DNA from 3 places in the Pradoshia sp. Z3_51 genome. Region 1 is predicted to be linked to each of the others. Evidence: riboswitches for the same ligand, from Rfam matches in the RefSeq annotation. Region 1 holds a riboswitch; each other region holds the start of a gene.

Region 1 (9,999 bases):
GGAGCGAGAAGCGTGCCGATTTACCAGACGAATGCTTATTTATTTAAAGACACAGATCATGCTGCGGATTTATTTGGATTAGCTGAAACTGGCTATATTTATACTAGAATCCATAATCCAACTTCAAGTGTATTCGAAGAACGTATAGCAGAATTAGAAGGTGGCATTGGAGCTTTAGCGGTATCAAGTGGTGCTGCAGCTATAACACTCTCAATCCTAAATATTGCGGGAGCAGGTGATGAAATTATCTCTGCGTCCACTCTATACGGCGGAACCTACAATTTATTTGCCAATACTCTCCCTAAGTATGGTATTAACGTAAGGTTCGTGGATCCAAGTGACATTGAAAATTTTAGAGAAGCGATTACATCAAAGACCAAAGCTATTTTTGGAGAAACGATTGGAAATCCAAGCCTGCAGGTTCTTGATATTGAACGGGTGGCGGAAATTGCTCATGAAGCTGGAATTCCGTTAATTATTGATAATACATTTGCAACTCCTTATTTATCCCGTCCGATTGAGTTTGGAGCGGATATCGTCGTACACTCAGCTACGAAATGGCTGCTTGGAAATGGAACCACATTAGGCGGGGTCATAGTGGATGGAGGGAAGTTTGACTGGAATTCATCTAAATTTCCGGGCTTTACTGAACCCGATCCAAGCTATCATGATCTGATTTACAGTGAAGCAATTGGTGCAGCAGCATTTATTGTGAAGGCCAGAGTTCAGCTGTTGAGAGATTTAGGTCCTTCCTTAAGCCCGTACAATGCCTTTCAATTTATTCTCGGATTGGAAACTCTGCATGTGAGGATGAAGGAGCATGTAGCCAATACGAGATTAATAGTTGACTATTTAAAACAGCATCCGGCTGTATCGTGGGTCTTGTATCCAGGAGATTCAGATCACCCTGATTACGAAAAAACGAAGAAATATTTACCCAAAGGTGCTGGAGCAGTCGTTGTTTTTGGAATAAAGGGTGGACGTGAGGCAGGTAAAAAACTGATTGATTCCGTTGAACTGTGGTCCCATGTGGCCAATGTGGGAGATGCAAAGAGCCTAATTATCCATCCGGCAAGCACGACTCATCAGCAACTAAGTGAAGAGGGATTAAAAGCATCAGGTGTACAGGAGGATTTAATCAGACTGTCTGTTGGAATTGAACATGCAGAAGATCTAATTGAAGAATTGGAGCTTGCGATTGAAAAAGCAACAGGTATAGCTTCCACTGAGGTGGTTGTGAAATAAATATTGAACATGCTATGCAGACTTTGGTGTTGACAGTTCTTTCTTCAACATGATAGGATAGCAGACAGTTAGATTTAATTGAATAGTTTAAGTACTCTTATCAAGAGAGGCCGAGGGAAGTGCCCTTTGACGCCCGGCAACCGGCAATCATTTATGATTGAAAAGGTGCCAATTCACACAGGATAATAAATCCTGGGAGATGAGAGAAAGGAACATGTTATAAATAAATCATGCCTTTCTGCCTCCGCAGAAAGGCATTTTTGTTTAACTGAAGTTATTCTTTAATTATAGGTTGATAGAAAGAGCAGGTGAACTTTTCATGATTACATTACGTGATGTATCGAAGACCTTCTCAGGAACATTTAAACGTTCATCAGCTGTCAAAGCAGTGGATCAAGTCTCATTATCTATTGAAAAAGGCGAGATCTTTGGAATTATTGGGTACAGCGGTGCGGGAAAAAGTACCCTCATTAGAATGCTGAACGGTTTAGAGAAGCCAACAGAAGGCAGTGTCTTGGTGGCAGGCAAAGATATGGCTGCTATAAAAGGCGCTGAATTAAGAAAAGCCAGAATGGAAATAAGTATGATTTTTCAACACTTTAATCTCCTCTGGTCAAGGACAGTCAGCGAAAATATAGAGTTTCCTTTAGAAATTGCGGGCGTACCAAGCAAGGTACGTAAAGAAAGAGTGAAGGAACTTGTAAGTCTGGTAGGATTAGATGGCCGTGAAAATGCTTATCCATCTCAGTTGAGCGGCGGTCAGAAGCAGCGGGTCGGTATAGCGCGCGCATTAGCGAACAATCCACAGGTTCTTCTTTGTGACGAGGCGACATCAGCACTTGATCCTCAGACTACAGACGATATTTTGGATTTGCTCGTTGATATAAATAAAAGACTTGGCTTGACAATCGTATTAATTACACATGAAATGCATGTTATTCGTAAAATCTGTCATCGCGTTGCTGTGATGGAGATGGGGAAAGTGGTCGAGAGCGGAAAAGTACTTGATGTATTTAAAAAACCAAATGCTCCGATTACTAAACGATTTGTACAGCAAGTGACTGAGCCAGAAGAAACGAAAGAGACGATTGAGCATTTGCTTGCTGAATATCCGACGGGGAAAGTTGTACAATTATCCTTTATTGGCGAATCAGCTGAAACCCCTGTTTTATCAGAGGTTATCCGCTCTTACAAAATCAATGTAAACATATTGCAGGGTAAAATATCGCAGACTCAGCACGGGTCCTATGGAACGTTATTTATTCATGTAGACGGTGATGCTGCTGAAGTGGCGAAAGCGATTGACTATCTCCACAATCAGGAAATTGGTGTGGAGGTGATTTCAGAATGATGGAAACATTATTACCAAATGTAGTTTGGGAACGAATTTATGAAAAGACATGGGAAACCTTGTATATGACAGGTGTCTCATTAATCGCAACTTTTTTCCTTGGAATTATATTGGGTCTGCTATTATTCTTGACCTCAAAGGGGAATATGTGGGAAAACAAAGTGATTTACGGAATTGTAGGTGCTTTCGTTAACATATTCCGTTCCATTCCATTCATTATTCTAATCGTGTTGTTAATTCCTTTCACAAAGGCATTAGTAGGAAGTATTATCGGTGTCAATGCGGCTTTGCCAGCTTTAATTATAGGTGCTGCTCCATTCTATGCGCGAATGGTTGAGATTGGATTGCGTGAAATTGATAAAGGTGTAATAGAAGCAGCAAGATCGATGGGGGCCACTTCCTTTACAATCATATGGAAGGTGCTAATTCCTGAATCTCTGCCTGCACTTGTTTCTGGTATCACAGTTACGGCAATTGCGCTTGTAGGTTATACAGCGATGGCAGGTATGATTGGTGCGGGCGGACTTGGAAACCTTGCCTATTTGGAAGGGTTTAGCCGCGGACAGACAGATGTCACGATTGTTGCTACTATTTTAGTATTGATTATTGTGTTTATTCTCCAATTTATTGGAGATTTTATAACAAGAAAATTAGATAAGCGCTAGGGAGGAAACCAAAGTGAAAAAGTTATCGTTCATACTTGTTTTAGGATTAACCCTATTATTGGCAGCCTGCGGTGGATCAGGAGATGAATCCAATTCCGGGGACAAAGAACTAAAAACGATTAAAATTGGCGCATCAAATGTTCCACATGCAGAAATATTGGAAGAAGCAGCAACTCTTCTTGAAGAAAAAGGTATTAAACTTGAAGTTGAAGTATTTACAGACTATGTAATGCCGAATAAAGCATTGGAAGATGGCTCAATTGACGCTAACTATTTCCAACACATCCCTTATTTTGAGAGTCAAGTGAAGGATAATGGGTATGATTTCGCCAATGCAGGCGGAATCCATATTGAACCGATTGGTGTTTATTCTAAAAAATACGACAGCCTGGATGACCTACCAAAAGGCGCAAGCATCATTATGAGCAGCTCAGTAGCTGATCATGGGCGTATGTTATCTATGCTGGAAACAGAAGGCTTAATAAAGCTAAAAGAAGGCATTGATAAAACTAAAGCAACTGTGGATGATATTGCGGAAAATCCGAAGAATTTAAAGTTTAAAACGGATATTGAAGCACCTATGCTTACGCAGGTTTACAATAATGATGAAGGCGATGCAGTACTGATTAATTCCAACTATGCCATTGAAGCGGATCTTGTACCAGCTGAGGATGCGATTGCATTGGAAAGTGCTGATAATAATCCATACGTAAACATTATTGCTGTTAGATCTGAGGATAAGAATAAGGAAGAAATTAAAACATTGGTTGAAGTTCTTCATTCTAAAGATATCCAGGATTTCATTAATGAAAACTACAAAGGGTCCGTTATCCCATCAAATAAATAATAGAAAAGGAAGGTGCAGCTATTCATTTAGCTGCACCTTTTTCATCTATATAATAGGTGTTTTAAAAGCAATTGTAAGATGCTTTTCCAATGAATTATTTTCTTCTCTGGTATTATTTTTCAGGATAATCAAGGATTTCCTAGAAGAAATACGCAATATCACTTTTAAGATGTGCTCAGAGTGGTATATAGACTTTGAGGGTTCTTCTGCAAAGTGATACCCTTATTATAATAAATGGAAAGGAATGATTCATTATCTTTGACAATCAGTTACAGCTTAGAGTAACAGATGAAATGGAAAAAGCGATGAGGCAGGCACATGGAGTTGGCTATGAAGTTTACAGTCAGAATCTTGAAGTGCGTATGAAAGTAGAAGAGAAGCGTGAACGTAGTTATATGAAGAGTAATCAAATCTTAAATGATGTGAATAGAAGAGTACATGGGTAAATGAATCAAGTGATAAAGTGAATATTTCTAAAAGTGATAATCATAAAAACAGGTAGCGGAAGAAAAATCAATTTCTCCTTCTACCTGTTTTTATGTTTTCAATTAGTGCAAAAATGTTACTGCCGTCTTTAAAATCAGGGTGGTTGGTAAAGATCATGCTGGTTCTTTTCTTTCGTGAAAATTAACATTATAATGTCAGTAAAGCTAAGTATTATGTTAAAATATTATGTCCATTTTATGTAATTTTCTCGTTTCAAAAAGTTGAATCTAGATTTGATTTGTTATAAGATTGTAATGAGAATAAATTGAGAATAGAAATAATCTAAAACTTTAGATGACTATATATTGGAGGTATAAGAATGGCTGGTTCAGTTCTTACAATTAAAGATTTACATGTTTCAATAGAAGGTAAAGAGATTCTTAAAGGGGTAAACCTTGAAGTTAAAGGTGGAGAAATCCATGCAATTATGGGGCCAAATGGTACAGGAAAATCTACATTGTCATCTGCTATCATGGGTCACCCAAAATATGAAGTAACAAGTGGTTCCATCACAATGGACGGTGAAGATGTTCTTGAAATGGAAGTTGACGAACGTGCTCGTGCCGGTCTATTTTTAGCAATGCAATACCCAAGTGAAATTACTGGGGTTACTAATGCCGACTTCATGCGTTCTGCTATTAACAGTAAACGTGAAGAAGGAGACGAAATTTCCTTAATGAAATTCATTAAAGAAATGGATAAAAAAATGGATCTATTAGAAATGGATCAAGATATGGCTCAACGTTATTTAAATGAAGGCTTTTCCGGCGGTGAAAAGAAACGTAATGAAATCCTTCAATTATTAATGCTGCAACCAGCCATTGCGATTCTTGATGAAATCGACTCCGGTTTAGATATTGATGCGCTGAAAGTTGTTTCCAAAGGAATCAACCAAATGAGAAACGAAGATTTTGGCTGCCTAATGATTACTCACTATCAACGCTTATTGAACTACATTACTCCAGATTATGTTCACGTAATGATGCAAGGTAAAATCGTGAAATCCGGTGGAGCAGAACTAGCGCAACGCTTAGAAGCAGAAGGATATGACTGGATTAAAAAAGAATTAGGTATTGAAGACGAAACAGTAGGAATTGAAGCATAAGCAATAGGAGGATCGTTATGACAATCGAAACTACATTACTCGAAAAAGATGTTGTATCATCTTTTTCAAAAGCACATAGTGAGCCTGCCTGGCTTGAAAGCTTCCGTTTAGACGCCCTTTCTGCCTCAGCTGAGCTACCTATGCCGAGACCTGATAAAACGAAGATTGATAAATGGCAATTAGAGGATATGAAAGTGAACTCCGTTACAAGCGAGACATTTACATCTATTGATGAACTTGCTGAAGACGTGAAAAAGCTGATCAATCCTGATGAGAACAGAAGTTTGTATGTACAACGAAACAATACAGCTGCTTATTTGACAGTATCTCAGGAACTTAAAGATAAAGGTGTTATTTTTACAGATATCAGGACTGCTGCTAAAGAACATCCTGAACTTTTGCAAAAATACTTCATGACTACAAGTGTTCCTGTAAAAACGAATAAGCTTACAGCTTTACATGCAGCACTCTTTAATGGTGGAGCTTTTCTTTATATCCCACGTAACGTGGTTATTGAAGAACCCATCCAGGCTATCTTCATGATTGATAATGCTGAGACTGAATTATATAATCACGTACTTGTTGTTGCTGAAGAGAGCAGCTCCGTAACGTACGTTGAAAACTATATTTCATTGGTTGACGGCAAAGAGACTATTGGAAATATCATTTCTGAGGTTATCGTCGGCAACAATGCGGTCGTTAAATATGGTGCAGTTGATACATTATCTAAAGATATGAAAACCTATGTAAACCGTAATGCATATGTAGGAAATGATGGACGAGTGGAATGGGCATTGGGCTTAATGAACGATGGTAATACTATTTCAGAGAATATTACAAACCTACATGGTAATGGTTCATATGGTGATACTAAAACAGTAGTGGTTGGTACTGGTAAACAAACTCAAAACTTTACAACTAAAGTTGTTCATTTTGGTAAAAACTCAAATGGATATATCCTGAAGCACGGTGTTATGAAGGATGAAGCATCCTCCATTTTTAATGGTATCGGTAAGATTGAACATGGTGCCACTAAAGCTGATGCTGTACAGGAATCCAGAGTATTAATGCTTAGTCCGAAAGCACGTGGGGATGCAAACCCTATTCTGTTAATTGATGAAGATGATGTAACAGCTGGACACGCAGCTTCTGTAGGCCGTGTGGATCCAATTCAGCTTTATTATTTAATGAGCAGAGGGATCAGTAAAACAGAAGCAGAACGTTTAATTATCCATGGGTTCCTTGCCCCAGTAGTAAATCAATTACCTGTTGAAGCTGTTAAAAAGCAGTTGACTGAGGTAATTGAAAGGAAAGTTAAATAATGATTCCAACGAATATTAAAGAACTTTTCCCAATTTTAAATGAGAAAGTCAATGGTCATTCATTAGTATATCTGGACAGTGCCGCAACTTCGCAGAAGCCAGCATCCGTTATTCAGACTATTGATGAGTATTACAAGCGGTATAACTCTAATGTACACCGTGGTGTTCACACACTTGGAACGATGGCCACGGATGCTTATGAGGGAGCACGTGAAAAGGTAAGAAAGTTCATTAATGCGAAATCCATCGAAGAAGTTGTCTTTACAAGAGGGACAACGACTTCGATTAATACAATTGCTGCCAGCTACGGGAAAGCTAACCTAAAAGCTGGTGATGAAATTGTTATCAGTATGATGGAACATCATAGTAATATCATTCCATGGCAGCAAGTAGCTAAAGCAACCGGTGCGACATTGAAATATATCCCGCTTGGAGAAGACGGTACTATTTCACTTGAAACAGTCAAAGAAGTGATTACTTCAAACACGAAAATCGTTTCAGTTATGCACGTATCGAATGTGCTTGGTGTCATCAATCCGGTTAAAGAAATTGCGAAAATTGCCCATGAAAATGGAGCAGTAATGGTTGTAGATGGTGCGCAAAGCACTCCGCATTTGAAAGTGGATGTTCAGGATCTTGACTGTGATTTCTTTGCCTTTTCTGCACATAAAATGTGTGGACCAACTGGCATTGGTGTCATGTACGGGAAAAAGGAATACCTCGAGAATATGGAACCAATCGAATTTGGCGGAGAGATGATTGATTTTGTGGGATTGCAGGATTCTACATGGAAAGAGCTGCCTTGGAAATTTGAAGGCGGTACTCCAATCATTGCAGGTGCCATTGGACTTGGAGCTGCAATTGATTTCTTGAATGAGATTGGTCTTGATAATGTAGAGGCGCATGAGCATAAGCTTTCTGCTTATGCACTTGATAAATTATCAAGTATAGAGGGGCTCCAAATCTATGGACCTAAAAATCCGGAATCAAGAGCTGGTGTAGTAACTTTTAACCTTGAGGATGTTCATCCGCATGATGTCGCTACCGTTCTGGATACAGATGGAATAGCTATTCGTGCCGGGCATCACTGTGCACAACCGCTTATGAAATGGTTAAAAGCTTCGTCTACGGCGAGAGCAAGTTTTTATGTATATAATACAGAACAAGATATCGACCGTTTAGTCGAAGGACTCGTTAAAACAAAGGAGTATTTCAGTAATGGCTTCTAATAATTTAGATACCCTTTACAGGCAAGTGATCATGGATCACTATAAAAATCCACGAAATAAAGGAAGCCTGGAAGACGGCAGTCTTGTGATAGATATGAATAACCCTACTTGTGGAGATCGTATTCATCTTACACTTAAAGTAGAGGATGGTATTGTGCAAGATGCAAAGTTTGATGGAGAAGGTTGTTCCATCTCTATGTCATCAGCTTCCATGATGACTCAAATCGTCAAAGGCAAAAGCAGTGAGGAAGCATTAAAGCTTGCTGGTATATTTTCGAACATGATACAGGGCAAGGAATATGACGAAGGCGATCTTGATCTTGGTGATATAGAGGCCCTTCAAGGTGTGAGTAAATTTCCAGCACGTATTAAGTGTGCGACACTTGCTTGGAAAGCTATGGAAAAAGGGCTTAACGAAAACTAAAATGACATGTTTTAGCTGAGAGTGAAAAACAGCTAGAACTAAGTAAGAAGGAGGAAGCGATCGATGGCTAAAAAAATGCCTGATATCGGTGATTATAAATATGGCTTTCATGATAAGGACGTTTCCATCTTTCGTTCTAAACGCGGTTTAACTAAAGGGATTGTTGAAGAAATCTCTCGTATGAAGAACGAACCACAATGGATGCTTGACTTCCGCTTGAAGTCTCTTGAACATTTTTATAACATGCCAATGCCACAATGGGGAGGCAATCTTTCAGATTTAAACTTTGATGAGATTACGTATTATGTAAAACCATCTGAGAAGTCCGAGAAATCATGGGATGAAGTTCCTGAGGAAATTAAACGTACATTTGACAAACTTGGTATTCCTGAAGCTGAACAAAAATACCTAGCCGGTGTATCAGCTCAATACGAATCTGAAGTTGTGTACCATAACATGAAGGAAGACTTAGAAGCAATGGGAATCGTATTCAAAGATACAGATTCCGCTTTACGTGAAAATGAAGACCTTTTCCGTGAACACTTTGCTAAAGTAATTCCGCCATCTGATAATAAATTTGCTGCATTGAACTCTGCAGTTTGGTCTGGCGGATCATTTATCTATGTCCCACCAGGTATTAAAGTAGATACACCATTGCAAGCATATTTCCGTATTAACTCTGAAAACATGGGTCAGTTTGAGCGTACTTTAATCATCGTTGATAAAGATGCGTCCGTACATTATGTAGAAGGCTGTACGGCTCCTGTTTATACAACAAATTCACTTCACAGTGCTGTTGTTGAAATCATTGTTAAAGAAAATGCTTATTGCCGTTACACAACAATCCAAAACTGGGCAAACAATGTATATAACCTTGTTACTAAACGTACAGTAGTAGATGCTCACGGTACAATGGAATGGGTAGATGGAAACATCGGCTCCAAGCTTACCATGAAATATCCAGCTTGTATTTTACGCGGTGAGGGTGCCCGTGGTATGACGCTTTCCATTGCTATTGCAGGTAAAGGTCAACACCAGGATGCAGGCGCTAAAATGATCCACTTAGCTCCAAATACATCTTCTACGATTGTATCTAAGTCAATTTCTCAGCATGGCGGTAAAGTGAGCTATCGTGGGGTTGTGCACTTTGGTAAAAGGGCTGATGGAGCACGCTCTAATATCGAGTGTGATACACTCATTATGGATAATCAATCAACTTCTGATACGATTCCATACAATGAAATCCACAATGATAATATCTCACTTGAGCATGAAGCGAAGGTTTCCAAAGTATCTGAAGAGCAGCTCTTCTATTTAATGAGCCG
Region 2 (9,999 bases), on a different contig from region 1:
TAACATGCTTATGTATTTGTAAATCACAATAAAAGGTGCAAAGCTTTTTCAAAAAAGGCTCGATATGTTGATAATGCACCATATTTGAAAGAACAGATTGACAGGTTTTTACTAACTCGACTAAATACCCGCCATCTTCCTGCTCCTCTCTGAGTTCATAATAATTTCTCGTCAGGGCCTCCGGATTAAGAGCATCCTTCATAGATTGATGCAATAGCGTAAAATCATTAGGATCAAGTGAGGTACTGCGGTCACATAGATTATCAAGATAATCACTGATTGTTTGATACGCAACAATAAATCGAATGACATCATCTTTTTTTTCACCTGCTGCGAGAGCTAATATAGAACCACCCTCGCAATGAAAAGTTTTGTGGGCAATACTGGATAAGGCCTGTGTACGCAGCTCTTCATTAGGGATTTTTTCTGCCTTTGCCTGCCAACTCGCGAGTTCCCGATGAACAACTGGAAATACATTTCTGTATACATTCTTTACTAAGCTGATATCACTAGTGGGTAATTTCATTTGTGTCCCATCTCCTAACCCCTTAAACGATATACCCTATATTGCGCAATCTCGCTTCAATAAAGCTCTTTGCATATAGAAATACATCTTCTCTCTCTGGCTCATTAAATATTTCATGATACAGCTTAGGCCATTCTTTATAATGCTTTTCGGATGCCGGAAAGTAGTTAAACCATTCTCTAACCATAGCCTTGTCCACTATTTTGTCGTCCCCTGCCTGCATAACAAGAACAGGAATATCCGGGAAATCCTCATCAAAATCAAAGGCATCCTTCATAGCTGAAATTAATTCACGATACCATCTGACTGATACACTTGTGATGTAGAGTGAATCGTTCAAATCAAATTCAATAACTTCTGGATTTCTCGTTGCCATTTCAACCGTTAATCCTGAAGGTTTTTTATATGTAGGATAAACAAGATTTAAAACCTTTGACATGGATTCAAGTAATTTTGGAGGATGAATTAATGTTCCAAAGCATGGTGAAGATAGGATAATACCCGCTAAATTATATTCTTTAAGTTGAAGCATGTTAATGATGATGAGTCCTCCCATGCTATGACCCAGCATGAATACAGGCAAACCAAATGTATAAGCCTCGTTCACCCATGAATCAACCTCATCAATATAATCCTCAAATGAATCAATATGCCCTCGATTTGCACGTGAAGTCATTCCCTGACCTGGCAAATCTCCAATAATTACGTGATACCCTTCTGATAGCCATCTTTCAATTAACCATTTATATCTGCCTGAATGCTCCATGGCGCCGTGAACAATCACGATTACACCATAGGCTTTCCCCTCAGCTTCCCACTTTTTCATAGATGAACTCCTCCTGTATGATGTTTAGCTTTATTTTATTTACACTGTACCGCTTTATATGTACACTTTTATTAACTATCTATTTTACAGTAGAAAACGGAGGTTTTGTAATGAAATTATATCAATATATAGATAAAATTCCTTCCATCGATCAAACTGCTTATTTAGCGGATCATGTAGTTATCAGTGGTGATGTCACAATCGGTGAAAATTCAAGTGTTTGGTTTAACACAGTCATTAGAGGTGATGTCGCTCCTGTGATTATCGGTAAAAATGTTAATATTCAAGATAACTCAGTCCTCCATCAAAGTCCCAACAACCCATTAGTACTGGAAGATAATGTAACGATAGGCCATCAAGTCATTCTCCATAGTTGCCATGTGGAGAAAAATGCTTTGATTGGGATGGGCTCCATTATTCTTGACGGAGCTGAAATAGGAGAAGGTGCCTTCATCGGTGCAGGCAGTTTAGTATCTCAAGGTAAAAAAATCCCACCAAACACACTCGCTTTCGGCAGACCTGCTAAAGTAATTCGTGAATTAACAGATGATGATCGTAAAGACATGGAAAGAATAAATAAGGAATACGCAGAAAAAGCACGCTATTATTCAAGTATACAACCTTTAAAAGAGAATAACTAATTATCATTCCTCATTAGGGTATACTCTTTATTGTATACCCATTCCCTTTATTATTTAGCTATAAATGATACACCTTTTTAAAATCAATTTCAGGAGTAGGATTATGAATACTTTCATTTTGATTTTCATGTTATTTAGTATCATTTCAATCATTTTGGTCCTATGGCGTCAATATCAGCCACTATCTATTTTGATTGTTATCTCTTTGATAGGCACTTTCCTGTATACTGGCTGGAAGGTCTATAACTCAAATTACTCCTTTGCTCATCAAATTAATAATATGATTGATAAGTCAGTAAGCTTAACAACTTCTATTACCAAAGATAATCGACTTGCAAAACCTCCTGCCAAAGATAAAGTACTTCTTGATGTGCCGATCGTTAAACAGCAGCCCGAGCTCCCAAGAGGATGTGAAGTAACCAGCCTGGCTATGCTTCTTCAATATTCCGGATTGGATGCTGATAAATTAAAACTTGCCCAGCAAATAAAAAAAAATCCAGCTAAAATAAAAAAAATAAATGGTGAAATCCATTACGGTGATCCTAATGATGGATTTATTGGAGATATGTATTCAACTAATAAACCTGGCCTCGGAGTGTATCATAAGCCTATAAAAAAACTTGCTGAGCATTATATGCCTGGCAAAATAATCGATTTTACCAATGGAGATTTCAACCAAATCAAAAAGTATCTCTCAACCAATCGGCCCGTCTGGGTTATCATAAATACAGCCTATGAAAAACTGGATCCATCCTATTTCCATACTTGGAAAACACCAAATGGGAAAATATCGATTACTTATAAGGAGCATTCTGTCGTAGTGACGGGATATGATCAGCATTATATTTATTTTAACGATCCCTTAACAGGAATTAAAAATAAAAAAGCACCCTCCGCTGATTTTGAAAAAGCGTGGGTGCAAATGGGAAAACAGGCTATAACCTATAAAGATTAATGGATTGGGTCACTTATCATATCCTTTTCAGCTAATGCCTGGAAAGGATATTTTTCTTCGACATATACAGAGTACCATATCATAAATACCAATACAGTCCATAGTTTACGGCTATTATCCGCTTTACCTGTAACATGATTATTGAACAGATTCATAATGACTTGCTTATCCAGCAAATGATCTGTTTGGCTTTCTTTTATTATTGTAATCGCCCATTCATACATTTCATTTTTTAACCAATGACGGATAGGGACTGGAAAACCAAGTTTCTTACGATTTAATACATGGTCAGGAATGATTCCCTCTGCAGCTTTTCTAAGTATATATTTGGTCGTTCCATGAGCAGTTTTTAAATCAGTTGGAATTCCGGATGCCACCTCAAATACTTTTTTATCAAGGAATGGCACTCGAAGCTCAAGAGAATGTGCCATCGTCATCTTATCAGCTTTTACTAATATATCTCCGCGCAGCCATGTATGAATATCAATATACTGCATTCTGCTCACATCATCATATTCGGGTGTTTCTGCGTAGAACGGATGTGTTATCGTAGTATAATCCAGCTTTGATTTATATAATTTGAATAATTGCCCCTTCTCTTCCTCCATAAACATCTTGGCATTTCCAAGATAGCGTTCTTCAATCGGCGTACAGCCGCGCTCTATAAAACTTTTGCCTTTTACCCCTTCAGGCATCATGGCAGCAATTCTTTTTAGCGCTCTTTTCATAAGTACAGGAATTTTATTAAATATGGCTAAGGATTGAGGCTCACGGTAAATATTGTATCCTCCGAATAATTCATCCGCTCCTTCACCTGACAGAACAACCGTTACATGCTTTTGCGCTTCCCTTGCCACGAAATATAAAGGAACACAAGCGGGGTCTGCCAACGGGTCATCCATATGCCACATAATTTTCGGCAGTTCCCTCATATATTCCTGCGGCGATATAATATAGCTGATATTCTCTACCCCAAGCTTGTCAGCTGTTTCTTTAGCTACATCAATTTCACTGAAACCATTCTGTTCAAATCCAACTGAGAATGTTTTAATTCCAGGATGAAATTCTTTAGCTATGGATGCGATGATTGTAGAATCAATTCCACCTGAAAGAAATGAACCAACGGGTACATCACTGCGCATATGCATGCTGATACTGTCATACATCACATCTTGAATTTCTTTAATCCAATCTGGTTCACTGCGCAGAATAGGTTTAAATTCCGCTTTCCAATATTGGCGGATTTCCATAGGTTCTCCAATTTTCTTTGTAAAGCAATGTCCAGGCAATAATTTTTTCACATACTTTGTCATCGTTGCTGGTTCTGGAGTAAATTGAAAGGTAAGATAATGCTGCAGAGACACATGATCCAATTCTTGTTTTTCTATAGCGTGTATAATACTTTTCTTTTCAGAAGCAAAATAGGTCTTATCCCCATCTTCCTTATAAAAAAATGGTTTAATCCCAAATGGATCACGGGCACCAAAAACAGATTTCTCCTGTTTATCCCAAATCACGAACCCAAACATCCCACGAAGCATTTCAACTGCCTTTTCCCCATATTGAACAAATGCCGCCAGGATTACTTCAGTATCTGAATTTGTAGAAAACGCCATGCCTTCCTTTTCCAGCACTACTTTCAATTCCAAGTAGTTGTATATTTCTCCGTTAAAAACAATCCAATAGCGTTCATTTTCATACGTTAAGGGCTGATGTCCACATTCAATATCAATGATGCTTAGTCTTCTGAAACCAAGCTGGATATGTTCATCTATATAATACCCCTCGTCATCCGGCCCTCTATGCGTAATCAAGTCATTCATACTTTTAATTAGTTCTGAATCCTGATTCGCTTGTTGGTGATCATGCATACATCCTACAAATCCACACATTATTATTCACTCACTACCTTTACTTTCGACTGTTTTTCATTTAAAAATATCAAAGAATTAGATTTTAGATATGAGCTAGGGTCCCGACAAAATACGATCCATTATACCCGATTTCATAGTTTCCTAATATTACCATATTTAGACAAAAAAAGAAAGAGGGGTTATCCCTCTTTCTAGAAATGTTTATGCTGTTTATCTTAGATGTTAGCTTCCGCACGCAGTACTTCCACTTTATCTGTTTTCTCCCAAGGAAGATCTAAATCATTGCGTCCAAAATGTCCGTAAGCTGCTGTTTGTTTATAGATCGGACGTCTTAAATCAAGCATTTTTATGATCCCTGCTGGGCGTAGATCAAAGTTAGCACGTACTAATTCAATTAATTTTTCCTCTTCAATTTTCCCTGTACCGAACGTATCAATAGAAATAGATACTGGTTGCGCTACACCAATCGCGTAAGCCAGCTGAACTTCCGCTTTATCTGCAAGACCTGCTGCTACAATATTTTTAGCTACGTATCTGGCTGCATAGGCAGCAGAACGGTCTACTTTTGTAGCGTCTTTACCAGAGAATGCTCCGCCACCGTGACGTGCGTATCCACCATACGTGTCTACAATGATTTTACGGCCAGTCAAGCCTGCATCCCCTTGTGGACCTCCAATAACAAAACGGCCCGTTGGGTTAATAAAATATTTAGTTTGTTCATCAATAAGGTGAGCAGGAACAACCGGTTTAATTACTTGTTCTTTTAAGTCTTTCTTAATTTGCTCCAGTGTTGTTTCCGCGTCATGCTGAGTAGAGATAACGATTGTATCAATTCTTACCGGATTTTTATTTTCATCATATTCCACTGTGACTTGTGTTTTTCCATCAGGGCGCAAGTATGGAAGAACTTCTTGTTTACGAACCTCAGCCAGCTTTCTAGATAATTGGTGAGCAAGAGAAATAGGAAGAGGCATTAATTCTTCTGTTTCGTTGCAGGCAAAACCGAACATAAGACCCTGATCTCCCGCCCCAATAGCTTCAATCTCTTCATCTGACATCGTGCCTTCTCTTGATTCCAAAGCTTGGTCTACACCTTGGGCGATATCTGCAGATTGTTCATCAATAGAGGTTAAGACAGCGCATGTTTCTGCATCGAAACCATATTTAGCACGTGTATAACCGATCCCTTTGATTGTGTCACGTACAATTTTTGGAATATCCACATACGTAGAAGTAGTGATTTCTCCCGCTACTAAAACTAATCCAGTGGTAACAGATGTTTCGCAGGCTACCCTTGCATTTGGATCCTTTGCTAATATTTCATCCAAAATGGCATCAGAAACCTGATCGCAAATTTTATCCGGATGACCTTCTGTTACAGATTCTGATGTAAACAAATGTCTCTTATTAGACATGTATATTTCCTCCTTCAGTTTCCCTGTTTATGGCTACTCATTATCTTTAATTATCTCCTGATTATACGAAAAAAGACCTTTCCCCTTTATAAAGAAAAGAGGAAAGGTCTGAGTCTCAGAAATCTGCCTTTCACTCTCATCGTTCAAGGCATTATAACCTTGCATCAAGTTAGCACCTTTGCGTGATTTCCATTATAAGGAATCAAACTGCAGGTTGCCCCGGCTTCATAGAGCTCGTCTCTCCACCGAGTCTTGATAAGAGTATCCATATCAAATGTATATATTATCTTATCCATCATTTTCTGTCAATAAATAAACAGGAATATATTGTTAAGATAAAACTTTAGCTTCATCCTTTTTCTAAAAGAAGTACAGTCAGAACTTAAAATTCGCATTTCAATTATGATATTGATATAATTAATTTACGAATATTCAAATAAATATACTTTATTATTTATCCATCAATATTGACTAATATCCCTATTCTTTCACCAATGAAAACAATAATAATTATTCTTATATACTATATTAAACCATATTTTTGAAAATTAACACAATTAGTATGGATAAATCGATTAAATGTGTTATACTATTTTCCATATAATATGCTTACCAAAATTCTGGAAAAGGATGATACCTTATGAACAGTGTAGGAGTTTCCAATGAATTGAAACAATTACTTACTCATGATAATATTCACATTCAGCTTTCAGTGCCACAATTAGTTGAAAAAGTATTAACCAGAAAAGAGGGCATCCTCACATCTACTGGAGCGATTAAAGCCGAAACAGGTAAATATACCGGCAGATCTCCAAAGGATAAATATATTGTAGAGGAAGCTGCCACTAAAGATAAAATAGCCTGGGGAAGCGTCAATCAAGCAATATCTGAAGACGCATTCTCTAAATTATATGATAAAGTTATCGATTACCTCGAAAAACGAGATGAATTATTTGTATTTAATGGGTTTGCTGGGGCTGCAACAGACTACCGCCTTCCTATACAAGTAATCAATGAATATGCCTGGCACAATTTATTTGTACATCAGCTGTTTATCCGCCCCACTAAAGAAGAGCTTGAAAATCATTCTCCTGAGTTTACTATTATCTCAGCACCAGGTTTTAAAGCAAACCCTCTCGTGGACGGTACACAATCTGAGACGTTTATCATCATTTCTTTTGAGAAAAAAGTCGTCTTAATTGGAGGCACCGAGTATGCAGGTGAAATGAAAAAATCCATTTTCTCAATCATGAATTACCTGTTGCCTGAGAAAAATGTGTTCTCTATGCATTGTTCAGCAAATGTAGGTTTCGAGGGAGATGTAGCTCTTTTCTTTGGCTTATCCGGCACTGGAAAGACTACTTTATCAGCCGATCCAAATCGCCGCCTTATAGGTGATGACGAACATGGCTGGTCTCCTGATGGTGTATTTAATATTGAAGGCGGCTGTTACGCAAAATGCATCAATCTCACACAGGAAAAAGAGCCTCAAATTTTTAATGCCATACGCTTTGGTTCTGTACTAGAGAATGTGGTTGTAGATGAAGATACGAGAATTGCTGACTATGATAATGGAATGTTAACTGAAAATACCCGGGCAGCTTACCCTATCGAAGCCATGCAGAACATCGTCACACCTAGTATAGCGGGCCATCCCAATACAATCATCTTTTTAACTGCTGATGCTTTTGGTGTTCTGCCTCCAATCAGCAAGTTAACCAAAGAACAGGCAATGTATCATTTTCTAAGCGGTTATACGAGTAAATTGGCAGGGACTGAACTCGGAATCACTTCACCACAGGCTACGTTTTCTACCTGCTTCGGTTCACCATTCTTACCATTGCATCCAACTAAATATGCTGAGATGCTTGGCAAAAATATTGAGGAACATCAAGTTCAGGTATATCTGGTTAATACCGGTTGGACTGGAGGAGAGTATGGGACAGGTAGCCGCATGAAGCTTTCTTATACACGATTGATGATTCAAGCTGCATTGGAAGGAGAACTAGCCAATATCGAAACGGTACAAGACAGAATATTTGGCTTAGCGATTCCTTTACACGTACCTGGAGTACCTGATGAAGTTTTACAGCCGCAGAAAACGTGGAAAGATCCAGAAGCCTATTATGAAAAGGCGAATGAGCTTGCACATAAATTCAGAGAAAATTTCAAGGAATTTAAAAATATCAGTTCTGAAATTGAATCTAAAGGTGGACCAATTACCTTTTAAAGAACTAGCGGTGTCTTAGGAAGCCAAAAAGAAATGGCTTTCCTGAGGCACTATTTTATTTGTCTAAATTTAAAAACAAACCCACCGCCCAATGTAATTCTGGATGAAGGTTTGTTTTCTTTAGTTTCTATTCAATTTAGTTACTGGAATTTAAAGAAATCAACTCATATGTAATGGTTGTGCAGTTATTTTCCCATTCCACTTTTTTTATCCGTGCCGTTCCTCTCGATTCTCCATCCAGAGTTTTTCGGATATCAATCGGAATTTCAATTGGATATAGGCGGTATCCTTCTTTTTTTAGGACGAATAGATTTTCCTCAACCCTTTTTTCATTAGCCTTTGTCACTATAAGAGTATTCAATTCCATTGGCATACCCAATTCTCTCACTCCCCTGCTTCATTTATTTATTTCAATGGTATCATTTGAAGCGGCTTCTTTCATCCATTTCGTTAAATCCGTGACGATTTGCCGATTTATTCTAGGAGGTAGATAATGTGTATAGTCCTTAAGGTACCACACATCGACGCTCTTGCCGAGATCCTGCAGTCTGTTTCTTAATAGATTGGCATGTTCAACCGAAACGTTCTTATCCTTCTCGCCATGAATAATTAGAACATTACATGGTATTTTTTCAATTTCATACAAGGGTGTACGGGCTTTATATTCATCCGGCACCTTGTTTGGCGTACCTCCAATGACCCTTTTCAGCATTCTTCTTAAATCAATTCTCTCTATGTAGGTCAGAACCATATCGGAAACTCCCCCCCACGTGACAAGTGAAGCAGCGTCCTGGCAGTATATAGCTGTCCACAAGGCCATAATCCCGCCTCGAGAAAATCCAAAAATATGGACCTTTTTTGGATTAACCTTGGGATGTTGCTTTAAAAGTTCAAAACCTGCAATAGCATCCCAACGATCTTCTCCTGCAAAATCTTCCTCTCCTTCTCCACCCTGGTTGCCACGATAAAAGGGGGCAAAAACAACAAACCCCTGACTTGCGAATTGAATGATACGCCCTGGACGGACCTTCCCAACATTTTTAATGCCTCCGCGTAAATATAAAAATCCGTCCATTATTTCATCATTTTTTTTTGGCTCAGCTAATAGCCCCTTAACCCTTAACCCATTCGATAAATACGTGACAATATATAGATTTATATCCGGATGTGGCGATGGATATCGACTTCTATCTACGATACTACCTAGCGATGATTTTACTTCATCCATAATCCGGGCTCCTTTACAAAGTTCTATAGGCATTCACACAAATATATACCACACATACAATACGATTAACTACACTTTGGCATACATACTGCCTACTAAGGAGGAAATTCCCTTGAAATATTATCTTAAAACCAGCTTCTTCTGTATGCTGTCCATTCTGCTCATCTTTAGTTTATCGGCCTGTAAAGAAAATAAGTCGACTGAAGAATTGACAAAAGTCAAAGTAGCAGAAGTCACACGCTCTATTTTTTATGCACCTGAATATGTCGCCCTGGCCAAAGGATTTTTTAAGGACGAAGGGCTT
Region 3 (9,999 bases), on a different contig from region 1:
AATAGCCAGTAAGATAGCCGGCAACCGGATCTCAAATAAAACAAGCTCCTGCTTAGCTGTTCCATTTCCCACAATCGTCTGCCACACCTCTGCTGGTGAAATACTGACCTTTCCTATATTCAGACTGATTAAACTGACCGTAATAATTAGTATGAACAAAGCAATCCATACTCTTGGCAAATTAGCAATCTTCTTCAAAACAATTGCCTCCCTTCACTGCGAACAAGGTACAGGAAGAAAGGAACTCCAATAAGTGCTGTCATAACACCAACCGGAGTTTCATATGGGGGATTAATCACTCTTGAGGCAACATCGGCCAACAATAACAAGGCACTTCCGAGAACAGCTGCGAGAGGCAGTAACTTTCTATAGTCCGTTCCAATCAACATCCTGGTTATATGAGGAATGACAAGACCGATAAAACCAATCGTCCCAGAGACCGCAACCGAGCTGCCAGTCAGTAATAAAATAACGATAATTCCTAAAGCTCGGACTAGCTTGATGTTAACCCCAAGCCCCTTCGTTACATCCGTACCAAGCGATAATAACGTAAGCGAATGTGCAATACTAAGTAAAATAGGCAATCCTATTAAGCCAACCGCTGTAATTATTTTTACCTCAACCCAATGACTATTCGCCAATTCACCTGCATACCAGAAGCTAATATTTTTCGTGACATCAAAATATAAAGCCATGCTGGTTGTCAAAGAACTTAAAAACATCCCAGTTGCCATACCCGCCAAAGCCAATTTAACTGGTGTTACCCCTCCTCTGGATAAGGCAGATAAAGAAAATACCAATAGGACAGCCAATCCTGCTCCAATCATGGATGCACTAATAGAACCCATTATGGATAATCCAGAGAAAACCGTTAATGATAAAACTAAAGCAAATGCAGCCCCATTGGATACTCCCAAAAGAGATGGTTCAGCAAGTGGATTTCTAGTCAATGCCTGCATAACAGCACCAGAAATGGCTAAGTATGCCCCAACAAGGCCTGCCATCAGTGCCCGCGGCAATCTGATTTCCCAAATAATCTGATGTGTCACATTATCAGGATTTCTATGGAGCAAAGCCTCCCATACTGTTGAAAGGTCTATCATTTTTGTTCCAATTATTAATGAAGTAATAAAAATAACTAGTAGTAGTAAAAAAGACAGCGGGAGAACAATGCCAATCCGTTCCCTGCGAGATGGAATATTTCTATCCTCGTTCTTCTGCACGTACGTTCAGTCCTTCAAAATTATAATATGTAGTCCAAAGGAATCCACCTTTCTAGTGTTACCTTAAAATGAATAGGTATGAATTTCCTTTGACCCTTCAAATGAGAATGATTATCATTAATAGTAACGAATTTATTTTACATACTAAAGGAGGATATAGCAATGGTAATAAATAATAAATACACACGTCTTCTGGTATTCATGCTGTGTGCAGTATTATTGCTTGCAGCCTGTGGCTCAAATGATGACAATGATACTTCTAACAAGGAGCAGTCTGACAAGAAGGTTACAGATGCAATCGGTGAAATGAGCTTCCCTAAAGACCCTAAAAGAATACTGGCACCAAATTTAGAGGATTATTTAGTCACTTTGGGCATTAAACCTGCTGCTCAATGGTCAATCGGTACAACTGTTCATAATTATTTACAGGATGAACTTAAGGATGTTCCTTTGATTTCATGGGATATGCCGATAGAAGATGTGATCGAAGCGGAACCAGACTTAATTATGTTCGAATCTGAAGCTGCTATTCAGGAAGGCCAGTATGAGGAATACAAAAAAGTAGCTCCAACCTATGTATTTAAGGAAGAAGATGCTGCTGACTGGAGAACTTTACTGACAAAAATGGGCGAGTTGTTCGGTAAAGAAGATCAGGCAAAAAAAGCAATTCAAGACTATGAGGATAAAGCTGCGGAAGCTAAAACAGCAGTTAAAGAGAAAATCGGAGATGAGTCTGCCGCTCTGATTTGGGTAACAGGCGGTCAGTACTTTGTTTTCGAGGGTGATCGTTACGCTTCAAATGTACTCTATAATGATTTAGGAATTAAGATGCCAACTTATATTAGTAAACTTGGTGAAGCACAGGCAACATGGCAGGGCACTTCACTTGAGGCATTAGCGGATTTGGATGCAGACCACCTCTTTATTGCTGCAGCGAGCGGCGAACCAGGAATGGAAACATTGGAAAACAGCTCTATTTATAGATCCATTCCGGCTGTCCAAAAAGGAAATGTTTATACATTTGAAGATTCCAGCAACTGGACAACCAATGCTAAAACGGCCAATGCTAAAACAATCGATTTGGTACTAGATTCCTTAACTAAATAATAAACAAAGGAGGCTCTTTTTTAAGAGTCTCCTTTTTATTGTATGTCTGAAGCTTACTTTTTTCTATTATATAAATCCTCTCTTCGGTCCTCAAAAACGGAGATGCGAGTTCGTACCTGATCGACTTCCTGTATGTTTAAGTCAGCATAAAGGATAGATTCTGCTGTAGAACCAATTGCAATTGTATCGCCCCATGGATTGATAACCATGGAAAACCCGCCGAATGTGTTATTAGGATCTTTTCCGACTCGGTTGACAGCTATAATAAATAGCTGGTTTTCTATGGCTCGTGCCTTCAAGAGCGTTACCCAATGATCCACTCTTGCTTCCGGCCATTCTGCCACTACGAATATAAGCTTTGCTCCCGCCAAAGCATGTTTTCTTACCCATTCGGGAAAGCGGATATCATAGCAAATCAGGCCTCCGCTCATGTTCCCATCTATCTTAAATAAATTCTCTTTTTGTCCCGCTATAAGATATTGATGTTCATCCATTACGTTAAAAAGATGAGCTTTATCATACTCAGATATGACCTCTCCAAAGCGATTGAATACATACATTCTATTAAAATACCCTTTTGAGGTTTTCACAGAAACAGAGCCGCCAACAATATTGACATTGTACTTTAAGGCCAGTGAGGAAAGTAGCTTAATCGTTTCCTTTCCTTCAAGATCAGCAAGATCCCCCAGCTGTTGCAGTGCATAGCCTGTATTCCACATTTCAGGTAGCACAATACAATCCGCACCATTCTGGGCCGCCTCAGATATAGACTCTGTTACATGCTTAAAATTTTCATTTGGCTTTCCATACTCGATATCCATTTGTACACAGGCGATTTTCAGGTGGCTTCCCCCTCTCTCTTCTATTAAATAGGTTATTTCAATACATGGCTGATAGCAACTTTGATGCTATCTGTTTACCCAATATGTAAATGAAAATGGAATCGGGCTTAATCATCAACTCCATCATCCAATTCTCCACTAAGAATTTATAATTGTCTGATCATAACCATTCGGATTTTGCCTTTGCCATTTCCATGAATCTGCGCACATATCCTTCAGACTCTTTTCTGCTTTCCAGACCAGTACCTTTGCGGCCTTTACGGAATCAGCGTAACTAACAGCCACATCACCGGGCCTCCGTTCCACTAATTCGTAAGGGATTTTCCTTCCGCTAACACTTGCGAAAGCATACACCAGGTCCAGGACACTATATCCGTTTCCTGTTCCAAGATTAAATGCTTCTACTCCAGATCTACCCTGCAGATATTCCAATGCCTTCAAATGGCCCTTCACTAAATCGACTACATGGATATAGTCGCGAACACCGGTACCATCATGAGTTTCATAATCGCTGCCAAAAACGGATAATTTATCTCTTTTTCCAATGGCAACCTGTGTGATATATGGCATTAAATTATTGGGAATACCACTTGGATTCTCACTGATTCTTCCTGATTCATGAGCTCCTATAGGATTGAAGTACCTCAGCAAGGCGATACTCCATTCTGGATCGGAAACATGCAAGTCACACAGGATTTCCTCTATCATTAATTTTGAACGGCCATATGGATTGGTTGCTGATAATGGAAAGGACTCATCAATCGGTACCCGATCCGGCATACCATATACAGTGGCAGAAGAGCTGAATACCAGCTTCTTCACCTGATGCTTCGCCATAACTTCACATAGTCTGATGGTACCCGTCACATTATTTTCATAATATTTCAGAGGCATCGAAATGGACTCACCAACTGCTTTTAAACCGGCAAAATGGACAACTGAATCAAAATCATATTTTGCAAACAATTGGTCAACAGCTTCCTTATCTACTAAATCTATATTATAGAAAGGAAAGTTCCTACCAGCTAACTCTTTCACTCTTTCAATTGCTTCCACATGACTGTTAGAGAAATTATCCAGCACCACAATATCATAATTCGCTTTTAAGAATTCAACTGCCGCATGGCTGCCTATATAACCAGCACCACCTGTAATGAGTATCGCCATCCATGATCCACTCCCCTGTTTCTCACGATTGGTAAATAGAAATACACATACACTAATTTTACCTTATTTAGAATTATGTGGTACTTAATTTCTTTATGAGTTAAAAATACTAAAAGAAGAACAGGGCAGTGGATACTCAATTTATATTGTCGCAAGTCGATATTTAGGCTTGTTTAAATATCACTTGTTTTAGCTTTAAGGAATTCATCCTTAATCCTCTGCAGTAACGACTGATTTGTCAGAAGGCGATAACCTGTATTGGCCAAGGCTTTTGCACCAGTAATGACGGCTTGGTCTCCAAGTTCTGATATAGCACACTCTCTAAATTCTTTTGTGTGGGCGATTAGATCATTCGGACCAATTTTGATATAAGGATGCGCTGTCGGAACAACATGGCTTACATTTCCTGCATCTGTTGAACCGGATGCATTCCGCGTACCCTGTACAACCTCCTCACCTAGAGCTTCCAGTTCTTCTCGAAGTACCTCATCAAGAGCCGTGTTCAGAACGAAATCATGAACTTCATTTTGAAATCTTTCTATTTTTACATCGGCTCCGGTTGCCAACGCCGCACCTTTGGCAATCTGAATAATCCTTTCCGATATTTCCTCACAACTTTTCCAAGTTGAAGCTCTAATATAGAATCTTGCAGAGGCATAATCAGGAATGATATTAGGTGCATCTCCTCCATTTGGAATAATGCCATGAACCCTTATATCTGTCGGCAGCTGCTGTCTCAATGCGCCAATCCCATTAAATAACTGGATGACCGCATCAAGTGCATTAATCCCTTCCTCTGGTGCTGCCGCAGCATGCGCCGGTTTCCCATAAAAATGAAAGTCAAGGGGATTAACAGCCAAGAAAGGCTGAGTTGTTCTCGTTTGACCAGAAGGATGAATGATAATAGCTGCATCCACACCGTCAAACAATTGATGCTTTACATAACTGCCCTTCGCACTTCCATTTTGACCCCCTTCTTCTGCCGGGGTACCGTAAACAAGTACCGTTCCCCCTATTTCCTCGAGTACTAAACCAAGCGAAATTCCAGCCGCTACGCTGGTGATGCCAATGATATTATGGCCGCATGCATGGCCAAGGCCAGGAAGCGCATCATACTCGGCAAGAAAAGCTATCGTAGGCCCCGGCTTTGAGGATGATTTCCTCGCTAAAAATCCAGTTTTATGGCCAGCAATATCATTTGTTACCTCAAAGCCAGCATCGATTAATACCTTGGTCAGTGTTTCAGATGCAAAGAATTCTTCATTCCCTATTTCTGGATTTTCATGAATTTGGTGGCTTATATTTATATATTTGTTTTTCTGCTGATCTATATATTCATTGATAATATCTTTATGAAAAATGCGACCTTCGTTTTTAATCATTGCTCTGCCTCCAATCTCTCTAATAATCTTATACCTATGTTAGTATCCGAAGTAATTCATTGATCGACTGCCGGGCTGGTCCAGGCATCCTGATAATTAACCAATTCTTCTATTGAAACAAAAGCCGGAATGGTATTTCCTTTAAATGTTTTAAGGATAAAATCCTCCACTTCCTCGGAATGATAGATGTCTGCCAGTTTTTTTAGCTCAGCGCGGTCTTTATCCCCTTTTTTTATAGCGATAATATTAATGTATGGTTTGGCCGTTGCACTTTCATGGAACAAGGCATCCTTTAATGTCAATCCTGCCTCAACCGCAAAGTTATTGTTTATAATAGATGCATCTACATCTTCAAGAAAACGCGGTGTATTCCCGGCAGCTACCAGTTCGAGTTTAATATTTTTTTGATTTGATTTAATTTTTTCTAAAGAGCCTATTCCATCAAAATTATCTGTTAGTGTAATGAAGCCAGCCTCCTGCAAAAGAAGTAGCGCCCGGCCAAGATTTGTACCTTCATTAGGGACAGCAATTTTAGCCCCATCAGGCAATTCCTTTAAATCCTTATGCTTATTTGAGTAGATTCCCATTGGTGCAATAACAGTAGAGCTTAGTGGCTCAAGATCTAATTTTCTTTCCGCCACTTGTTCTTCAAAATAAGAGATTGTTTGGAATGCATTAGCGTCCACTTCACCATCATTTAGAGCTGTATTCGGCAAAATATAATCACTGAACTTTACAAGCTCTATATTGAGCCCCTTCTCCTTAGCGAGACCAGCAATATAATCCCATATTCTTGTGTCTCCGCTGCTCACTCCAACCTTAATGGTAGAGCTGCCCTCTTTTGCACTGCCTTTCGAATCGCTTCCACATGCTGCTGTTACGACAGTACATGCAATTATTAAAATAGTAAGAAAAAGTTTTTTCATTTTTTCCATCTCCTTCTTTATCGTCTTCTTATTTTTCTAGCCAGCGTATTACCTATGGATTGTAAAAGCTGTACAATGATTACCAGTGCCGCAACGGTTACAATCATGGTGTTAGTGTCAAACCTCTGATAACCATAGGTGAGGGCAAGATCTCCAACTCCTCCAGCTCCTACTGCCCCTGCCATTGCTGAGGCTCCAACCAGCCCAATAGTTGCTGTTGTAAAGGTTAAAACAAGAGAGCTAAGTCCCTCTGGTATTAAAAACCGAAAAATGATCTGCCATTCAGTCGCGCCCATTGACTGAGCTGCTTCAATAATTCCCTTATCAACTTCCAATAATGAATTTTCAACCAATCTGGCAATATAAGGACCTGCATAAAATACAAGCGGTACAATGGCGGCATTCGTTCCAATCGCCGATCCAACAACCAATCGTGTAAATGGAATCAAAGCCACCAATAAAATAATGAAGGGAACCGAGCGTAAAATATTAATGATTGGGTTCAATATATTAAACACCCACTTATTCTCCAGAATGTGACCCTTTCTCGTTATGACGAGTAAAATCCCTAAAGGCAATCCAATCACGGCCGCGAATAGTAAGGAGAAGAAAACCATATAGAGTGTGTCACTGAATCCAATCAGTAACTGTTCAAGTGTAATTTCCATTCCTAAAAACTGTTCATTCATGATAGCTTAACCTCCTGCAAGAGCACATCCTCACTCTCTATGTATTGGATCGCCTTCTTTATTTCTTCTGTTTCACCGATGACCTCAACGATTAAATTCCCAAAAGGGGTTTCCTGTATTTCAGAAATATTGGCAGAAAGAACACTTAAATGGACATCAAAACTTTTCGCCACTGTTGAAAGTAGATGCTTGCCAGACGAAGATCCCAAAAAATTAAGTTTCCAAACTGCTGGTTTATTCTCCTTTAAGGATTTCAAAAAGCTCTGCGGAATCTCGTCGTGAATGACTGTTCTAACAAACCGCTTGGCAACCTCAGTGGTTGGCTTGGAAAAAATATCAAGAACAGGACCCTGCTCAACAACCCTCCCATTTTCCATGACAGCGACCTTATTGCATATCTCTTTAATCACCGACATTTCATGTGTAATAAGCAAAATTGTTATATTGTATTCTCGGTTTATTTTTTTCAATAGCTCTAAAACATCCCTGGTCGTCTGCGGATCCAATGCCGATGTAGCTTCGTCACATAGCAGGATAGATGGATTCGTGGCCAGAGCTCTCGCAATTCCAACCCTCTGCTTCTGTCCCCCTGACAATTCATCCGGGTAACTTCGACCCTTAGCTGATAACCCCACGAACTCCAGTAATTCTCGAACTCTATTTTGAATCGTTTCTTTACGAACGCCGGATAGTATCAATGGAATCGCTACATTATCAAATACCGTCTTAGATTGAAGTAAATTGAAATGTTGAAAGATCATCCCGATTTTCTTTTTCTCTGCCCTTAATTCCTTTGCTTTGAGACTGGCAAACGATTTACCATTCAAAAGGACCTCCCCCTCAGTAGGCCGTTCAAGCATATTAACTAAACGCAAAAGTGTACTTTTCCCGGCCCCGCTGTATCCTACCACTCCAAAAATATCCCCTTTTTCAACCGTTAAATGAACGCCTCTCAGAGCATCTACGCTTTGACCATTTGCTTGATATGACTTTTTTATGTTTCGAAACTCAATCATGTTCTCTCCTCCAGGCCTAAAAAATTCGAAATGCAAAAAGCCCCTTCTGTCATTAGACAGAAGAGGCTTTGTATGAACATATACATAAAAAGACAAGTAGAAATATGTTCGCTTAAAGCTTCCTCTTATCTCTCAAACAGATGTTTGTTGGAATTAGCACAGTATTTTTACCATAGTAAAAATCCGCTGCCGAAGTATCATAGGGCCAAATCCCTCCACTTCTCTCGATAAGAATCGCTTGCTATTCAATTAAATTTGATGTTTCCAACTATATCCTATCTTGTTTAGCAATGTCAATAATAATTTATAATATTTAAAATATTTTTGATTTATAATAAAGAATATCCTAAATCAAGTTACAGCAACTAAAATTCATGAATATTTCCAATTCATGAATCATTTTGGCCAGTTATTCGTATAGGATATTAAGGTAAATTATAGAAAAAATAAGGAGGGGTACTTTGTGGGAAATATCTTCATCTATTCCATTATCATTGGGATTATATCGGCACTTATTCTTGTGCCATTCAAAAATAATGAAAAATTACGTATCCATATGAAGGGGAAAACAAAACTGCTTGTTTTTGTCAGCTTAGCTGCATTAATCACGATTAAAGCATTTTTATTTTATTACTTCACCCTATTGGATCAAACTATCTCTTCTCTTTGGATTTTTGTCATCATACTAACCTTGCTGGGTTCAATGCTTGCTACGGGTATGGAGAGAACCATTAAGGGTATTTTATTTGCAGGTAGTTTGCTTGTCGGTCTCTATTTTTTAACGGCATTTCTGTTCAATGCCGATGAAAAGTATACTATAGCTAAAATGGACATCAAAGAAGAAATTCAAACATTTGATGAAAATAAAAAGCCGGCCAGCGTGCCTCCTCAATACGCGCGCAATAAAATGAAAAAAGCATTTGGCCAGGTACCAAATACGAGCTACTACGAATTAGGGAATTTACAAATCCAAAAAGTAGATGGTGAGTATGTTTATATTGCTCCAGTCGAATTTTCAGGATTCTTCAAATGGCTGAAAGGGAAAGAAACTCCTGGTTACTTTATATTGAGTGCTACAGATTCATCAGCCAACCCAAAATTTGTTGATGCAGAAATGATCTACACTCCTTCTGCATTCTTCAATAAAGAAACAGAGCGCCGTATTCGTCTACAGTATCCATCCTACATATTCTATGGGGATTCACAGCTTGAAGTAGATGATAATGGCACGCCATTTTATATTCGCTCTTATGGTGATTTTGTCTCTGCCAGAAATGGCTTTAAGGTAAAAGGTGTTGTGGTGATGGATGCCAAAACTGGGAAGTCCAACTCTTATTCCCTTTCTGAAGCGCCCGAATTTATTGATGGTGCCGTTGCACCAGAAGTCGTCAGTACACAAAACAGCTACTTCGGAAATTATATTCATGGCTATTGGAACAGCCTATTTGGAAAATCAGATGTTAAACTGCCTTCTGATGAGGGTACCGAAGCGAATGTAAGTCCGATCTTTGATGAAAATGGAGATATGTATTATTTCACTGATTTCACGAGTCCTAAAGAAGGCGTCGATTCTATGCTCGGCTATGCGCTCACAAATTCCAGGACAGGTAAAGCTGTCTATTATACAGGTAATATGGAGGAATCCTA

Evidence for each region. Region 1 has a riboswitch for S-adenosylmethionine ahead of AC4BHA_RS13065 (methionine ABC transporter ATP-binding protein). Riboswitches for the same ligand answer to the same signal wherever they lie in the genome.
Region 2: it holds a riboswitch for S-adenosylmethionine, as region 1 does, so the genes downstream of both, metK (methionine adenosyltransferase) here and AC4BHA_RS13065 (methionine ABC transporter ATP-binding protein) in region 1, are expected to answer to the same signal.
Region 3: it holds a riboswitch for S-adenosylmethionine, as region 1 does, so the genes downstream of both, AC4BHA_RS09735 (methionine ABC transporter ATP-binding protein) here and AC4BHA_RS13065 (methionine ABC transporter ATP-binding protein) in region 1, are expected to answer to the same signal.

Annotation. Positions count from the first base shown of each region.
Region 1 covers NZ_JBZAJC010000006.1:98,612-108,610, reverse strand. Annotated here, with positions in the region: gene AC4BHA_RS13070 (O-acetylhomoserine aminocarboxypropyltransferase/cysteine synthase family protein) at 1-1,245, shown strand, start outside; SAM riboswitch class I at 1,340-1,451, shown strand; gene AC4BHA_RS13065 (methionine ABC transporter ATP-binding protein) at 1,565-2,596, shown strand; gene AC4BHA_RS13060 (methionine ABC transporter permease) at 2,593-3,261, shown strand; gene AC4BHA_RS13055 (MetQ/NlpA family ABC transporter substrate-binding protein) at 3,275-4,108, shown strand; gene AC4BHA_RS13050 (YuzK family famiily protein) at 4,402-4,554, shown strand; gene sufC (Fe-S cluster assembly ATPase SufC) at 4,914-5,699, shown strand; gene sufD (Fe-S cluster assembly protein SufD) at 5,717-7,021, shown strand; gene AC4BHA_RS13035 (cysteine desulfurase) at 7,021-8,250, shown strand; gene sufU (Fe-S cluster assembly sulfur transfer protein SufU) at 8,240-8,674, shown strand; gene sufB (Fe-S cluster assembly protein SufB) at 8,738-9,999, shown strand, end outside.
Region 2 covers NZ_JBZAJC010000003.1:437,243-447,241, forward strand. Annotated here, with positions in the region: gene AC4BHA_RS09225 (tetraprenyl-beta-curcumene synthase family protein) at 1-526, opposite strand, end outside; gene AC4BHA_RS09230 (alpha/beta hydrolase) at 549-1,352, opposite strand; gene AC4BHA_RS09235 (gamma carbonic anhydrase) at 1,463-1,993, shown strand; gene AC4BHA_RS09240 (C39 family peptidase) at 2,097-2,948, shown strand; gene asnB (asparagine synthase (glutamine-hydrolyzing)) at 2,945-4,840, opposite strand; gene metK (methionine adenosyltransferase) at 5,038-6,237, opposite strand; SAM riboswitch class I at 6,371-6,499, opposite strand; gene pckA (phosphoenolpyruvate carboxykinase (ATP)) at 6,878-8,467, shown strand; gene AC4BHA_RS09260 (DUF2584 domain-containing protein) at 8,604-8,846, opposite strand; gene AC4BHA_RS09265 (alpha/beta hydrolase family protein) at 8,865-9,695, opposite strand; gene AC4BHA_RS09270 (ABC transporter substrate-binding protein) at 9,841-9,999, shown strand, end outside.
Region 3 covers NZ_JBZAJC010000004.1:73,958-83,956, reverse strand. Annotated here, with positions in the region: gene AC4BHA_RS09775 (FecCD family ABC transporter permease) at 1-198, opposite strand, end outside; gene AC4BHA_RS09770 (FecCD family ABC transporter permease) at 195-1,223, opposite strand; gene AC4BHA_RS09765 (ABC transporter substrate-binding protein) at 1,386-2,330, shown strand; gene AC4BHA_RS09760 (carbon-nitrogen family hydrolase) at 2,384-3,172, opposite strand; gene galE (UDP-glucose 4-epimerase GalE) at 3,311-4,339, opposite strand; gene AC4BHA_RS09750 (M20 family metallopeptidase) at 4,513-5,721, opposite strand; gene AC4BHA_RS09745 (MetQ/NlpA family ABC transporter substrate-binding protein) at 5,778-6,647, opposite strand; gene AC4BHA_RS09740 (methionine ABC transporter permease) at 6,665-7,315, opposite strand; gene AC4BHA_RS09735 (methionine ABC transporter ATP-binding protein) at 7,333-8,352, opposite strand; SAM riboswitch class I at 8,475-8,586, opposite strand; gene AC4BHA_RS09730 (YrzE family protein) at 8,816-9,999, shown strand, end outside.